Regions from separate parts of the Bacillus sp. KICET-3 genome, predicted to be linked through region 2. Evidence: riboswitches for the same ligand, from Rfam matches in the RefSeq annotation. Region 2 holds a riboswitch; each other region holds the start of a gene.

Region 1 (4,215 bases), 2.1 Mb from region 2:
AAGACTGGTTGAAACGGCTCATATGCATCGTGTATTCGTCATTATGTCCAATCATGATTTTGAAAAGACGCCGCCAGTGGAAGAAATCATTGCCCGCTTGCGCAAAGCCCAGGAATTAGGCGCTGATTTGCCCAAGATTGCGGTGATGCCTGAAACACCGGCTGATGTGCTGACATTGCTTGAGGCGACTCATACGATGAATGAACGCTATGCGGAGCGGCCGATTATTACGATGTCAATGGCCGGGACAGGTGTGATCAGCCGGCTGGCCGGAGAGGTGTTTGGTTCGGCGATGACGTTTGGCGTAGCCGAAAAGGCATCTGCACCAGGCCAAATCGCGGCGGCGGAGCTCAAGCAGATACTTGGCATTTTGCATCGCAATTGATAAATAGACAAAGGAGCCGTTCCAGCGGCTCCTTTTCCGTTTATCCGGCATTTTGCTCAATAATTGCCTGAAGCGATTGTTTCAGCGCTTCTGCATCTTTCAGCTCTGCTTCGTCAAACCGGACGCGGGCGAGCCTTTCGCCTTCATTATACATTTCTTCCAGCCAGCCTCTTAAACCTCTTGCGCGGCGGTCTGCCTCGATCATCATCTCCAGGCCGCTGTCATCTAAAAGAAAAACGAGCTCTAATTCGTCAAACAGGCGGCGGTAATGTTGTGCCACCGGAACAAATTCGAATTCCTGCACGAACGGCAGCCGCTGTTTGAAGTATGGCGCATGTTCACAGTCTGCTTCACGAAGCCGGAATCCGAGTTCTTCGACGGCTTTCAGCACAGCATCGATCCACGGGTGCGGTTTGACGATGATCGGGTCGTTATCCGATTTATCTATTCCCCCTTGAATATCGAGATCTGTAAATAAGAAAACGCCAGCTGCTTTCATCGATATCGGCGTATCAAGCGGCAGGTTGAATGAAAAAGAAAAATGCCGCTCCTCCCCGGGGCTGATTGTGAACGCTTCTGTTACGCGGTGGGATTTGATGGTGGCGGTTTTCCATTCCTTTTTATCATCTTTTACAACGGCATATTTCGCACTCAGCAATACTTCGATATACCTGATCTGCTGTTCGACATTGCCGCCTTTTACAGAAACGGTTCCTCTGATTTCCTCTCCCGGCAGGTAGGCATCTTTCTCCAAAACCGTATCGACCTTTGCCGACCCGATGCCCGCGCTAGCCGCAAGCTTTTTAAAAAATGACATATATTGATCTTCTCCTTCTGTTGAAATAAAGGCAATGTTTATACGCGTTTGATCGCTAAAAGGATTCATTTATTTCTGAATCGTTTTAACTTTCTCTTTTCATCGCTAAATCGATATGTTACCATAAAAACGAATTTAATAGCTTTACTAGGGGTGCCCTGTTTGGGCTGAGAGAGAAACAAGCGCGTTTCTTAACCCTTTGGACCTGATCTGGTTCGTACCAGCGTGGGGAAGTAAAAAAGGTGTTTGCAGAGACCGGGCGATGTATTGCGGCCATCTGCGGATATTTTACTGACTGTAAACCAGGTTCATGAACATGTGCCTGGTTTTTTTGTGCTGGTGCTGTTCTGGAGTTTCGTCCTGATCATTTTAAAAGAGGGGAAGGATCAAAACATGAAACATGAGTCAGTACAGCAAGCAAACATCTCGATTATGTCAAGCTTTTCAGGAAGCCGGAAGGTATATGTCGAGGGATCGCGGCCAGACATTCGAGTGCCGATGCGGGAAATCGCCCTGAGCCCTACGACGGGATCATTCGGCGAAGAAGAAAACGAGCCCGTCCGCGTGTATGACACGAGCGGCCCTTATACGGATGCAAATGAAACAGTCGATATTCATAAAGGGCTGAAGCCTTTGCGGGCGGATTGGATCAAAGAGCGCGGAGATACCGAGGAATACGAGGGCAGAGAAATCAAGCCTGAAGATAACGGCTATAAAAAACAGCATCAGGCGAATCACAGCTACCCGTGGCTAAAAAGAAAACCGCTTCGCGCCAAGCCAGGAAAAAATGTCACTCAGCTTCATTATGCGAGAAAGGGAATCATCACGCCTGAAATGGAATTCATCGCGATTCGCGAGCATGTTTCTCCTGAATTTGTCCGTGATGAGGTGGCAAGCGGGCGGGCGATCATCCCGTCAAATATCAACCATCCGGAAGGCGAGCCGATGATCATCGGCCGGAATTTCCACGTGAAAATCAATGCGAACATCGGAAATTCAGCCGTCACTTCTTCGATTGAAGAGGAAGTGGAAAAAATGACCTGGGCGATCCGCTGGGGAGCGGACACCATGATGGATCTGTCCACCGGAAAGGAGATCCACACAACAAGGGAATGGATCATCCGCAACTGTCCGGTGCCTGTCGGAACTGTGCCGATTTATCAGGCGCTTGAAAAAGTAAACGGGGTCGCTGAAGATTTGACATGGGAGATTTACCGCGACACATTGATTGAACAGGCTGAGCAAGGCGTCGATTATTTTACGATTCATGCCGGCGTCCTTCTCCGGTATGTGCCGTTGACAGCAAAACGCGTCACCGGAATCGTATCCCGGGGCGGGGCGATCATGGCGCAGTGGTGTTTGGCGCATCATGAAGAAAGCTTTCTTTATACACATTTTGAAGAAATATGCGAAATTATGAAAACCTACGATATCGCTTTTTCATTAGGAGACGGTCTTCGTCCCGGTTCGATTGCGGATGCGAATGATGAAGCGCAATTTGCTGAATTGGAAACGCTTGGCGAGCTGACGGAAATCGCCTGGAAGCATGACGTTCAGGTGATGATTGAAGGACCGGGGCATGTGCCGATGCACAAAATCAAAGAAAACGTCGATAAACAAATGGAGATTTGCAAAGAAGCCCCGTTCTATACATTGGGGCCGCTGACAACCGATATCGCCCCGGGCTATGATCATATTACTTCAGCGATCGGAGCGGCGATGATCGGCTGGTACGGAACGGCAATGCTTTGCTATGTGACGCCGAAAGAACATCTTGGACTGCCGAATAAAGACGATGTCCGCGAAGGTGTGATTACATATAAAATCGCGGCTCATGCGGCAGATCTCGCCAAAGGCCACCCCGGCGCGCAAATCCGCGATGATGCGCTGTCAAAGGCGCGCTTTGAATTCCGCTGGCGCGACCAGTTTAACCTCTCGCTTGATCCGGAACGAGCGCTTGAATACCATGATGAAACCTTGCCGGCCGAGGGTGCGAAAACGGCGCATTTTTGTTCAATGTGCGGGCCGAAGTTTTGCAGTATGAGAATTTCTCAGGACATTCGGGATTACGCCAAAGAAAACAATCTTGATGAAAAAGCGGCAATTGAAAAAGGAATGGAAGAGAAAGCAAAGGAATTTAAACAAGCAGGCAGCAAAATTTACAATTAAATACAAGCAATACGGCAGATGAAAGGGGAACCTTTCATCTGTTTTTTTATAAAATAGGGTTGACAGGTCGGAATTATATGAATTAGTATGTTATGTAATATTTCGGAACATTCCATCAGCGCTGATCGGTCAACCGAAGGCTCTTATCTCATTTGGGATATGAGCTTTTTTATTTTCAAATTGACAAAGAAAGCGGGGAACAAGATGTCTTTATCAATCCGAGTGAACGAAAAAGCGTTTGTAAACGGCGGCCGCAAAGCCAACGTTCTTCAAGATGTGAAGCTTTCGGTTGAAAACGGCGAATTTCTTACCGTCATTGGACCAAGCGGCTGTGGAAAAAGTACGCTGCTGAAAATCATCGCCGGCTTGGATGGGGATTATGACGGGCGCATCAGCATGAACGGCAGAGAAATAAAAGCGCCCGGGATTCAGCAAGGCTTTATCTTTCAAGAGCACCGGCTTTTTCCCTGGATGACGGTTGAGCAAAATATCGCCGCGGATTTAAGCCTCAAAGAACAGGCCATCCGTAAAAAAGTCGATGAATTGATTGAAACGGTCCGCCTGAAAGGCGCGGAGAAATTGTATCCGCGTGAGCTGTCCGGCGGAATGTCGCAAAGGGTCGCGATCGCCAGAGCATTGCTGAGGGAGCCGGACATTCTCTTGCTTGATGAGCCCTTTGGCGCCTTGGACGCTTTTACGAGAAAGCATCTTCAGGATGTACTGACAGAGATATGGAGAGAGAAGAACATGACGATGATCCTGGTGACCCATGACATTGACGAGTCTGTGTATTTAGCCAACCGGATTGCGGTTCTCACGGCAAAGCCGGGAAAAATCCACAAAG
Region 2 (4,215 bases):
TTATTTAATGAATTAACAGGTACGTTTTGTCTTGTTTAGTTTTCAAAGATCATTTCCGCTTCGCTCAGAAGCGACTTTATTAATATAACATTCTAGCAAAGTGAATGTCAACAACTTTTTTTAAAAATATTTAAGCAGTTGTTTTATAAAGCTGTCTTTTTAGGGACGAACATTACTATATCATCTATTTTCATTTCGCACAATAGTTTTTTTGAAAAAATAATACTCAAGTTTAATCAGGCATTCATTGAGTCTGCTTTTGTGAAGTCCCTGCCGTTCGACTTACCGCTCTTTCCTATGGTTCCATGATTTACGTATGAATTTCAGGGTGCAGAAGTAACGTTGTCGGCTGTTTTAAAGAATGGACTGTCAGAAAGATTTCCGGTAAAGCTTTGGCGAAAGATAAAACCGCAAGAAAAATTATATGTCAACAATTCATTATTAATGTTTCTCCCCGTCACTTTTTTATTTATATTATCGTGAAGCTCCATATTTATACGATGGAAAAAAGATCACCGTCAAGATGATCAACCTCAAGACAGTGATCCAGCCTCTTCTTATTGACTTGTCGCAGAGTTTTACCAACTATAAATTCAGCTCTTTTTTACATTCGCGGTCGATTGTCTGACAACGAGCTCCGGTTTGTACACGGTGGAATGTTCCAGCTGATCCGTGTTTCGCCCTTCCACTTTTGCGATCATCCATTTGGCTGCTTCAATTCCCATTTGCATCTTCGGATGGGTCACTGACGTCAGCTTCACCTCCGACGCCTGGCTTAAATGTGAATCATCATAGCCGACGATTGAAATGTCTTCAGGAACTTTCAAACCGAATTCCCTGATCACGTCAAGCACCAATAGAGCAATTTGATCATTATAGCAAAAGATGGCGGTCGGACGCTCGGAAGAAGACAGACGTTTTCTGACTTCAGAAACCGTCTTTTCTTCTTTGTTCTCTGTCGTATAGGTGACGACCATGTCCGGATAAAAAGACAGACCGTTTTCTCTAAAGGCGCGGATAAATCCTTTCATCCTGTTGACGCCCTGCATGTCATCCTGTTTAAAAAGTCCGAAGACCTTTTCATGGCCGAGCTTGATTAAATGGTCAGTCGCGATAAAACCGCCGTATTCATCATCCAAAATAAAATGGGGCGGGTTCAATTCCTGGTAGAACTGATTGATCATCAGGTAGGGGATGTGATGCTGCTCCAGCGTCAGATAGTAATTTAAATTGGGATTGAAGCTTCCAGTTTTCGTCGGTTCAACGATCAATCCGTCAATGTCTTTTTCAAGCATGTTGACAAGACACTGCTTTTCTTTTTCAATGTCATTATTCGTGCTCGCTACGATCAGTGTGTAGCCCTCGCTCGACAACGTCGATTCGATCCCTCTTATAATGTAGGGAAAAATGTAATCGGACAGGTATGTCGTGATGACGCCGATCATTTTATGTCTTTCCTTTCCTTTTTCAGAAGGCCTAAGACGGTGCGAGCAATATGTCCCGGACCCCTGTTCCCTGTACAGAAGACCTTCATGAACCAAATCGCCTATCGCCTGCCGGATTGTATGTCTGCTGACATCAAAAATCTTCATCAATTCATTTTCCGAATGAATTTTTTCTCCAGGCTTAACCTTTCCCTCATATATCCATGATTTAATTTGGTTTTTGACCATGCTGTATTTTGTATGCTCGCTCATCAGATCAACCCTTTACTGCAACTTGTACGTACGAATAAATTCTATTATAAAGGAAAAGCCGATCACATTGCTACATATTGGAGAAATTAAGCAAAAAATTTTGAAAAATAAGCTTGTCGTCCGTTTTATTTTTTAGTATAGTAGAATATAACTAAATAACATTGATGACCACAAGGGGAGCCTTCAGGCTGAGAGTGAACGAATCGTTCTGACCCTTTGAACCTGTTAGTTAACGCTGGCGTAGGGATGTGGCAAAGTCATACTTATTGCATCCAAAGCAGTGCGTGGAAACTTTCCTACTCCTTCCCCGCATTGCTTTTTTATTGGGAAAGAAGTCCAGTATCCCTTTGTTCATCAAAAGTGAGGGTTACCATGAATCAATCAAAACAACTTGTCCAGCTGATTGAAATTGCAATCATGACAGGAATCGCGATCATATTGGACTTGGCTTCAGGCATGTTTTTAAAAATGCCGCAGGGCGGCTCAATCGCCGTCATGATGATACCGATCTTTTTGATTTCTTTCAGATGGGGGCTGAAGGCCGGGCTTACTACCGGATTTTTGGCCGGATTACTCCAGTTTGTCACCGGGGGCCTTTACGTGGTTCACCCCATTCAATTTCTTCTCGATTATTTTGTCGCACCAACGGCCGCCGGAATCGGAGGTTTATTCGCCGGACCGATCAGACATGCATCAGCGGCTGAAAAAAAAGGAAAGCTTGTGTCATACGTTACGCTCGCCGTCCTTCTTGGAAGCGGGTTGAAGTATTTCGCCCATGTTATCAGCGGCGCGGTCTTTTTCGCAAATTATACGCCTAAAGGAACGCCGGTTTGGATTTATACTTTAACGTATAATGGCACATATATGCTTCCATCCTTCATCATTTGCACAATCGTGCTGTGCCTGTTGCTGCTGACGGCGCCAAGGCTTCTGGGGCAGGGCGTCAATACAAGATAAAAAAACAGCGGACACCTTTTTAGGTTCCGCTGTTTTTACGTTTTTATTAAATCGGCAACCAATACATAACGCTCAGGGGCAGAACCGATGAAGTCAAAGGGATAGCATGTGGAAACAGTCAGTGTGGCTCTCGGCTTTGGAACGATGACGGTCCTGTCATCCGCATCCACGATCCGCACCTTTTTCACTCGATATGTAAAAGTTCCATAGGAAGCTTTTACAATGAGCTTATCCCCCTTGCCGACTTCGCCGAGCTTCCTAAAAACGGTGTCGCGATGTCCTGATAAAACCGAGTTGTCATCTTCGCCAGGCAGCACGGATCCGGCAAAATGGCCGACTCCTTTTTGCAGCTCATCTTCGTCTGTTCCATGGTAAATCGGAATCCTTGCATTGATTTTCGGAATGACCAGGTCGCCGATTTTTTCACCGCTTTCAAATGTCCGCTCAATCGCTGTTTTTTGCTTTTTTTCAGCATGAACAGCCGGCTTTTCTTCTTTCAGCTGCTGAGATGAAGCAAGGGCGCGGCCCTGTAAAAGCTTAGACACATTGACTGCTGCGACATACAGTCCTCCCGTGATCATCGCAATGGCAAAAAGCCATACAATCCTTTTTTTAAGAGACGCTTTCATATCCATTCACCTCTTCTCAAAAACGCCCATTCCAAATCGGTTTAGAATGGGCAGTTTCTTTGCTTATGCCGTTTTGCGAACCCTTCTAAGCAGAAAAAATCCGCCAAGCATCAGCGCAAAGCCAAAAATGGACCATTCGGCATAGTGACCGGCGGTTTTTGGAAGCTTAGCCCCTTTCACCGTCTTTTTCACACGATGCGTTTTTGCCTCGTGTGTAACGGCGTTTTTGGTCTGCTTCACTTTTGTTCCGGTTTGGTGAAGCAAATCTGATCCAATCATGTCAGGCGTAAACAAAGCGTCCAGTACGAAATTTCCTGCAAGATCGTACACTTCAACAAGAAGACTTGCCCCTTTCAGCTCATCCGCGCTGACAAGCGTCGTCAAAGATACTTCTTTTTTCTTTCCGTCTTTGACAAGATAATATTTCGTTTTTACCTCAAGCGTTTGCTGAAGATCATGTAATATAGAAAGGATTTGGGCGATATCTTTTGGTTTCAGCTCTTTTACCGTCTCAAAATCGGCAACTGCTTCAAGCCGCTCTCCGATCTCCATCAACTCAAATTCAAGATTCGGATTTTTTTCACGGACTTTGCGAAGGTGTGCTGTAAGCGCCTCCCATTCCTGATCATCTATGCCAAGCTCCTGAAACGGATTTTTGATTTCCACGCTTCCTTCATCATATGTAATTGAAAAAAGCGCATCATCCAATTCATATTCGAACATGAAAACATCGAGGATGTTTTGTCCATTTTCCATATAGCCATTGTCAACGAGAAGAGCGACCGCTTCTTTTTCACTTAAGCCGTAGCTTTTTAAATACGAAGCAAGCCGTTTTTGATTGAGTCTCTCTCCTAAAAAATCCCTCAACTCTTCAGTTGACTCAAAATCTTTCAGACTTTCATCATATGTATCTTGTAAATAGGCATCCAATT
Region 3 (4,215 bases), 2.2 Mb from region 2:
TTGTAGCGGTGATTGCCGATCTTGTAACAATGATTCTGTTGGCGGTCTTTGCCTCGATATATGGAGACGAAAGCAGCAATATGTGGCTGTTGATCATATTGTTTGCCGCAGGTGTCGTTCTTTATCTTTTCGGGAGAGTGTTTAAAAACCGCTCGTTTATTGAAGTCATGTCAAAAGGAACGATTCAAATCGGCACAAGGGCGATTTTTACCTTGATCATCGTGCTTGTGGCGCTTTCGGAATCGCTGGGCGCGGAAAATATCCTCGGCGCATTTCTGGCCGGTGTTCTCGTGTCACTGCTTTCTCCGAATAAAGAACTGGTCCAGCAGCTTGATTCATTCGGCTACGGCTTTTTGATTCCGATCTTTTTCGTGATGACGGGAGTCAAGCTTGACATTTGGTCATTATTTGAAAACCCGAAAATATTAATCATGATCCCGCTGTTATTTGTGGCGCTTTTGATCAGCAAGGTCGTTCCCGGGCTGTTTTTGAAGAAGTGGTATGATACAAAAACCGTGCTGGCTTCAGGATTTTTGCTGACGTCAACATTGTCTCTCGTTATTGCCGCGACTACGATCGGCGAACGGATCGGTGTCATAGACGCGCAAATGTCGGGCGCGCTTATTCTTGTGGCCGTGATCACCAGCATCATTACCCCGATCGGCTTCAAAAAGTTAATGCCGAAAGCGCAAAAGGACAAAGAGCAAAAAACGATCACCTTTATCGGCGCCAACCAAATGACGCTGCCGGTTACACTTGAGCTTTCTCCTGAAGAATACCATGTCAGAATTCTGCATGTGCATCAGGAAAAGAAAGAGGAAAAACTGTCAGAGTCCGTTTTTGATGTGGAGGTTTTGCCTGACTATGAGTTCGGAACACTTGAATCATACGGCGTTTTTGAGACGGACATTCTTGTTGTAGCGACGGGCAATGAAGAGCGGAATACCGGAATCGCGCTGTTTGCCAAAGAGCAAAACGTCGAAAGAATCATTGCGAGCGCTGGTTCGCCTGCAGCCGAGTCCGAATTGAAAGAAAACGGAATTGATACATTCTCCATCCTGTTATCAACGAAAACAATGCTTCGCGCACTAATTGAGGCTCCGGGTGTCATGAAGCTTTTGGCGAATCAGGATGCATCATTGTACCAGATCAATATGAACAATGAGAGGTTTGACGGAGTGCTGCTAAGGGAGTTCCCGTTTACGGGGGATGTCATTTTCGTCCGGATTTTCCGGGATGTTGACAGCCTGGTTCCCCACGGCGATACAAGGCTGCAAATGGGTGACAGGCTGATCGCCACGGGTTCGCGCGAATATATCGCGGAATTGAAAAAAACGCTTGAAGACTGATGCTTGACCATTTTCTATTTCGTGTTAAGATAAAAGTATAACTGAATGAAAAAGAAATGTTTTCCACTAGGGGAGTCCTTGATAAGGGCTGAGATAAAAGTGTGACTTTTAGACCCTCATAACCTGAACAGGTTCAAACCTGCGTAGGGAAGTGGCAAGGTATTTGATATGGTTGTTATATGCAAATTCCAAACCACTTTTCCTGCGGGGAAAGTGGTTTTTTCATTTTCTGAATTGAAGGAGGAGCCTCGAAATGAAGTTTTCAGAAGAATGCCGGAAAAGCGCTGCAGAATGGTGGGAGGGCAGCTTTGTCCATCCGTTTATCCAAGGAATTGGAGACGGCTCTTTGCCGGTCGACTGCTTTAAATACTATGTTCTCCAGGATTCCTATTATTTGACCCATTTTGCCAAGGTTCAATCCTTCGCCGCGGCGTATGCGGATGATCTGTATACAACGAGCCGGATGGCGGAGCATGCAAACGGAACTTATGAAGCAGAGCTTTCCCTGCACAGAAAATTCACCGAATTATTGGGGATTACGGAAGAGGAAAAGAATGCGTTCAAGCCGTCGCCCACTGCATATGCGTATACATCCCACATGTATCGTTCTGTGATGAGCGGGAATTTTGCGGAAATACTCGCCGCTTTGCTTCCTTGTTACTGGCTTTACTATGATGTCGGGGAAACGCTGAAAACGTGCAGCCCTGAGAATGACATTTACAAGGAGTGGATTGCGACATACGGAGGAGACTGGTTCAAAGAACTGGTGATCGAACAGGTCAATCGTTTTGACGAACTGGCTGAAAAAAGCACTGCCGGCATCCGTGCGAAAATGAAGGAAAACTTCGTCATTTCAAGCTATTATGAATACCAATTTTGGAATATGGCGCATAAAAAAGAGGGCTGGTCAAAAGGCGGGGTGGAACAGCTTGAGACTTCACGCGATCACCGATAACCGGCACACTTTGGAGGAGCTTGCAGCCAGCATCATATCGATAAAGGACATAGCCGACTTCATCCATATCAGAGAGAGGTCAAAAACGGTCCATGAATTGTCTGAATTAATTGAACGCCTGCTGGCAGGCGGAGTCGATAAACGGAAGCTCATCATCAATGACAGGGTGGATGTCGCCTTGTTTCACAATATACACCGCGTCCAGCTGCCTTCCCACGGTTTTTCGGTTAAATGTGTAAGAAATCGTTTCCCGCATTTGAAAATCGGAAAGTCCGTACACTCTGTTGAAGAGGCGGTGCAGGCTGAGAAAGAAGGAGCGGATTACGTACTGTTCGGCCATATTTTTCAAACAGACAGCAAAAAGGGGCTGTCAGAGAGGGGAACCGGCAGCCTGAAGGAGATCAAAAAAGCTGTCGCCATCCCCGTCATTGCCATCGGGGGAATAACCGAACATCGCCTTCCAGAGGTAAAGCAGGCCAACCCTGACGGCATCGCCGTGATGTCCGGGATTTTTTCAAAAGACCGGCCTGCTGAAGCGGCTGAACGACTTGCATGTCTTGTGAAGGGAGATCTATATGAAAAAGCGCTATGAAACGATCATCATCGGCGGAGGAATCATCGGTGCGTCGATTGCCTATCATCTTGCGAAAGCGGGAAAACAAACAGCGGTGTTTGAAAGCGGAGAAATCGGGAAGAAAGCGACCCGGGCGGCTGCCGGAATGCTCGGCGCCCATGCCGAATGCGATAAACCGGGCACATTTTTCGAGTTTGCGAGAGCCAGCCAGTCGGCGTATAAGCGGCTGGCCCCTGAATTGAAAAAAATAAGCGGCATCGACATCAACCGGCATGACGGGGGAATATTAAAACTCGCCTTTACTGAAAGCGACCGGGTGCGTCTTGCGGCAATGGCTGAGCTCGATTCGGCTGAATGGCTGACGGCCGAAGAAGTATTTGAAAAAGAGCCGCATGCCGCCAAAGGAATCATCGGCGCGAATTTTATCCGGGATGATGTTCATGTTGAGCCTCTTTCTGTTTGCAGGGCTTTCGCCAAAGGGGCAAAGCTGTTTGGCGCGGATATCTTTGAGCATGCCCCTGTTTTATCAGTCGAAGCGGCATCAGGGGGCGGAGTGCGCATAATGACGGCTTCAGGCGCCGTTGAGGCGGAGCACGCGGCAATCGCAAGCGGTGTGTGGAGCGGCGTCTTTTTTAAGCAGCTCGGTTTAAACAAAAGCTTTTATCCGGTAAAAGGCGAGTGTCTGTCTGTTTGGAATGACACCATTCCTTTAACAAGAACGCTTTACCATGATCATTGCTACATTGTTCCGCGCCGCAGCGGAAAGCTTGTCATCGGCGCCACAATGAAACACGGAGACTGGAATGACAAGCCTGACCTGAACGGAATCGAAGCGGTGGTCAAAAAGGCGAAAATGATGCTGCCCGAGATCGGCGGCATGAAAATCGATCAATGCTGGGCCGGGTTAAGGCCTGAAACAGAGGACGGCAATCCGTATATTGGCCGGCACCCTGAAAATGGCAGCGTTTTGTTTGCGGCGGGCCATTTCAGAAACGGCATCCTCCTGGCGCCAGCAACCGGTGAGATGATCACGGATATGATTGTGGGCCGGCCGGTCAATCCGGCCTGGGAAGAAGCGTTCAAAGTGGAGCGGAAGGAGGCTGTGCATAAGTGATTATTCAGCTGAATGGACGGAAAATAGACTGGAAGAATGACGGGGGAACGATTTATGACCTGCTCGCTTCTTATCAGCTGGAAAATCGGGTTGTCGTCGTAGAGAGAAACAGACAAATTATAGGGAAAGAAACATATCAAGAAATCAAACTGGAAGAAAACGATGTCATCGAAATCGTTCATTTTGTCGGAGGGGGATAAACATGTTAAAAATCGCTGATCAA
Region 4 (4,215 bases), 870 kb from region 2:
CGTTCTTTCCGATGACTGATACCCACGCGCCTTTTTGAATCTGAAGATTGATGCCGTCTGCGACGGTTTTTTTGCGATAGCCGATCGCGGCATCTTCAGTGCGGATCAACGGCCCGCTGTCCGGGGTCCCGTTTTTTTCCGACAGCTCTTTTATTTTCAGTTTGGCAGAGAACTTGGCGGCAAGCGGGTGGTTCTCATCTTCAACGACTTCTTCCCATACCGCCGGATAAAGCTTCGGCTGCCAAATGCCGGCCTCTTTCATTTGCCGCTGAAAACGCCGGAGGATATCCTCCGGTATTCCATCACCGATGATTCGGCCGTTTTCGCTTAAAAGGATGACGCGGTCCATCCATTCGATGCAGCCGTCCAATACATGCTCGACAAACACCATCGTCTGCCCGGTTGTTTCAGAGACGTCTTTCAATAGGGCAAATATGTCTTTCCGGCTTGCCGGATCAAGCTGTGCAGTCGGCTCGTCAAAAAACAGCACCTCCGGTTCAAGCGCCAAAAGGCAAGCTAGAGCAAGCCGCTGCTTCATGCCGCCTGACAATGCCTCAATCGGTGTTTTCTTGTCGATATTCAGCCCGACCTGCTCCATGAATGAGGAGATCATCTGATCCATTTCCTCGCGGGGAATACAGCGGTTCTCAAGACTGAAGGCAATTTCTTCATCGACATGAAGCATGCAAAACTGCGAATCCGGATCCTGAAACATCACGCCCGTACTCTTCCTGCGATTTACCTCGCCGCTGACTTCAGCTTCAATGTGATCGGGAATAATGCCGGAAAGCGCCGAAATCAACGTTGATTTTCCGCTTCCGCTCGGCCCGAGAATCAACACTTTCTCCCCTTTATCAATCGATAAGCTCACACGGTCCAAGATCGTTTCTGAACGGTGGTAAAAGCGTACGGAAAGATTACTGCATCCTAGATATGAATTCATTTGATTCATCCTTTTTCCGATGTTCCTTCATCATGTCATACTGGTCAAGAACTCCTGTTTTCGCAAGCGCCCCGACCACCGCTTTGGCAAGCCAGCCGCCCAGGATCATTCCGCTGATGACTTGAATGACAAATGTGAGAATCAGCGTTTGCGTGGTGTAGTAGCCAAAACCGTTTGCCATCAGACTGTAAGCCATGCTGCCACACGCCGCGAGCGCTCCGGAAAGCATGAGTGTAAACAAGTTATAGCGCTTATAGCGAAAGATGGCAAAAGCGATTTCCGCCCCGGCCCCCTGAAACACGCCGATTAACAACGCCGATAACCCGAAATGGCTGCCTGTCAGCAGTTCAACCGACGCCGCTGCCGTCTCGGCAATCAGCGCCGCTCCCGGTTTGCGGATGATATAGGCAACGATCGGGCTGGCAATCACCCATATGCCAAACATAAAGTTTGCCCCCACAGGCCCGACAATCGCCGAGACCGGAATCCACAGCGTAGACCAGCCTAAATAAATGACACCGCAAGCGACCGACAATATAACCGTCATCACCACTTCTTTTATATTCCAGTTCATCGTCTCACCGACTCCATTTCAACCGGCCAGTCTTCAACTGTATAGGCCATCTCCCAAAACTGATATTCGAGCTGGCAGCTTAACAAAAAGAGCTCCTTCATGTTCTCTTTTTCTGTCTGGCGGGCCTCTTTCGCCCATTCATCCAAACGGGCGCAAAATGCCGTCGTGATTGAATCGGTTCTGTCTCCGTAAAAATGGATCCAGTCATAAAATGGATGCGACGGATCAGGCTGCACCTCTTTCAGCAACTTTTTGCCGATTTCCCAATATGTCCACGGACACGGAAGCAAAACGGCTAAAATGTCTCCGAGCGTGCCTTCGTGCGCCGCCGTCAGCATATGACGGATATAATGATGGGCCGATGGTGCAAGGGGATAGCCTTGCAGCTCTTCATATGCCACGCCTGCAACCCGGCAAAGATTGTTGTGAGGATGCACCTCGCTGTTCAATACAAAAGAAATCTGCTGATGGAACAGCTCCATGTCTTCGCGGTTTTGGCATTTGGAAATCGCGATTCCATAGATTTGAACAAAGGAATTCAAATACTCAAAATCCTGTTTAACATAATGGATCAGCTGCTCCTTTTTCAGATCGCCTGACGCCAGGCCTTTTACGAAAGGATGCTGAAAAATTGCTTCAAAGATAGGATCTGCCTCACGGCGAAGTTCTGCTGAAAAACTCATTATCGATAGCCTCCTTCATTCTGATAGGGGAAGGCACAAGGGGGGAAAGCGGCCTCTTATACAAAAAAGCCGCCCCAAAATGGAGCGGCTTGCATGATGAACTCATAAAGAAACCGACTCCACTTCCCTACGCTAGTATGAACTAGATCAGGTTCGAAGGGTCCAAGATCACCTCTTGTCTCAGCCAGCTTTATGGCTCCCCTAGTGGACTTCCTATTACATTAACTTTTACTCTACACATCAATGAACCTCATGTCAACCTTGCTTTCTTTAAGCCTGGGCACATGAAGTTTTAAAGAAGTTTGTGATTTTTGTATAAAAATTATAAATTTTCTGAAACCTTTTGGGCGCTTATCCGTCTAATATATAGAAAACAAATTTTATTTGGAGGGGATCGATATGATGATGTTTATCTTGATTTTGACACTGGCTGTGTATTTGTTCTACTCTTTCAGCAAAGACAACCGCCCGGCAAAGAAAAGCGGCAAAGCTCATCAGAAACTGGTTGTACTTCGGGAACATCCTTTGACTGCCCCTTCCAATGATACCAACTGTTAAATGCCGCTCCAATCTGAGTGTTAAATCGAACTGCACTCCAATCGTTAGAGACCTTCTAAGCGGGAGTGCAGTTTTTTACCGCTAAATTTGAATGTTGAAGGGATTCATGCGACGGTGTCTTGCCATGCGCCATTCATGTATAGATTCGTAGATATCAATATCTCGGAGGGATGCTGCAACAATAGCCTAGAGGTAATCTATCCGTGAAACAGCCGCCATCTTCAATGTTCGCAACCTTATCTCTCGCTCTGCGGAAGAAAACTGTTAAAAAAGGGCGGCTCCGATGATGAGGAAGAGAGTTTTCCATGCTCCTGAGCAAAAAGATGATGATCATCTGTTCGGATTCATTTTATCATTTTGGCATATTTGCTATAATACGCCTCTACATGCGGATTAATATGATTGTCAGTAATAATGCCTGTTATGTCTTTCACATCATAAAAGGTAAAAAAGGCCTCTATGGTAAATTTCGTACTATCAGCAAGGATATAACGTTCAATTGCATTATTTAGCACGATTTGCAAACCATAGCCTTCCTCTTCATTAGCTGTGGTTATATTTGTACCGGAAATCCCATTCGTACCAATAAAAGCCTTTTTTACTTTAATATCAGTTAATAATCTGTTCGCAAAGTACCCATAAAAAGTTCCGGTTTTTTTTCGATAACGACCGCCAGTTAAAATAATATCGATGTTCGGCATGTTTTGAACACGTTGGAACACATTGATCGAATTCGTTACAACATTCACATGCTTATCACCCAAATAATCAAAGATAAAATCACTGGTCGTACCAGAACCGATAAAAACGGTATCATAATCAGAGATCATATCCGCACAAATCTTGCCGATATGTTTTTTCAATTCAACATTAATGTCTCGTTTTTGATGATGCGATAATTCTATGTAATGGGAATCTCTTTTTTTGGCGCCGCCGTGAACACGGACGAGCAGCCCTTCGTTTTCCAACGCTTGCAAATCTCTGCGGATGGTCATTTCTGTTACATCAAGTTGTTTTGCCAGTTCTGCAACTTCCACTGTCTGATTTTTATCCAGCATTGAAAGAATGGCCCGATATCTCTCTTCTTTAATCATTTTGACTCCTTCATTACTGACTTTATTACTTGCAATGTACATAAATTATTTAGCAATGTCAACCTATGGGAATCGCTCGAAGCATTAGGTCTAACGCTTGCTTGTTAGCTCTTGGCAGCTCCTTTAAAATCGTTTGTTTCACCAAATGAATATGTTTTCCCATTAGGCATATTAAATAATTAAAAAGCACATATCCCCTGCAGAGGTTCATGTGCTTTTACCGATCACTATGTTGCACTCATTTTCCCAATCTTAAACTGAGACTCGGGACCACCAAGGCGTCGCTGTTTCTCTTAATACTTTATTCAGGTTGACAATATTTTGGCGGCCTGTCGTTCTAAGCCATGCCGCCGCTTTTTCCTC

Evidence for each region. Region 2 has a riboswitch for thiamine pyrophosphate ahead of thiT (energy-coupled thiamine transporter ThiT). Riboswitches for the same ligand answer to the same signal wherever they lie in the genome.
Region 1: another riboswitch for thiamine pyrophosphate. It lies ahead of thiC (phosphomethylpyrimidine synthase ThiC); the one in region 2 lies ahead of thiT (energy-coupled thiamine transporter ThiT).
Region 3: another riboswitch for thiamine pyrophosphate. It lies ahead of tenA (thiaminase II); the one in region 2 lies ahead of thiT (energy-coupled thiamine transporter ThiT).
Region 4: another riboswitch for thiamine pyrophosphate. It lies ahead of tenA (thiaminase II); the one in region 2 lies ahead of thiT (energy-coupled thiamine transporter ThiT).

What each region holds. Positions count from the first base shown of each region.
Region 1 is NZ_CP137345.1:1,009,106-1,013,320, forward strand. It holds gene aroD (type I 3-dehydroquinate dehydratase) at 1-385, shown strand, start outside; gene R5H20_RS05005 (sporulation protein) at 426-1,202, opposite strand; TPP riboswitch at 1,342-1,451, shown strand; gene thiC (phosphomethylpyrimidine synthase ThiC) at 1,596-3,371, shown strand; gene R5H20_RS05015 (ABC transporter ATP-binding protein) at 3,576-4,215, shown strand, end outside.
Region 2 is NZ_CP137345.1:3,564,655-3,568,869, forward strand. It holds gene R5H20_RS18240 (GntR family transcriptional regulator) at 594-1,697, opposite strand; TPP riboswitch at 1,861-1,961, shown strand; gene thiT (energy-coupled thiamine transporter ThiT) at 2,070-2,654, shown strand; gene R5H20_RS18250 (class D sortase) at 2,690-3,235, opposite strand; gene R5H20_RS18255 (processed acidic surface protein) at 3,347-4,215, opposite strand, start outside.
Region 3 is NZ_CP137345.1:1,372,377-1,376,591, forward strand. It holds gene R5H20_RS06850 (monovalent cation:proton antiporter family protein) at 1-1,349, shown strand, start outside; TPP riboswitch at 1,408-1,516, shown strand; gene tenA (thiaminase II) at 1,603-2,304, shown strand; gene tenI (thiazole tautomerase TenI) at 2,279-2,896, shown strand; gene thiO (glycine oxidase ThiO) at 2,880-3,992, shown strand; gene thiS (sulfur carrier protein ThiS) at 3,989-4,192, shown strand; gene R5H20_RS06875 (thiazole synthase) at 4,195-4,215, shown strand, end outside.
Region 4 is NZ_CP137345.1:4,437,568-4,441,782, forward strand. It holds gene R5H20_RS22615 (ABC transporter ATP-binding protein) at 1-943, opposite strand, end outside; gene R5H20_RS22620 (ECF transporter S component) at 918-1,517, opposite strand; gene tenA (thiaminase II) at 1,514-2,200, opposite strand; TPP riboswitch at 2,308-2,413, opposite strand; gene R5H20_RS22630 (hypothetical protein) at 2,600-2,758, shown strand; gene R5H20_RS22635 (DeoR/GlpR family DNA-binding transcription regulator) at 3,103-3,852, opposite strand; gene lacD (tagatose-bisphosphate aldolase) at 4,105-4,215, opposite strand, start outside.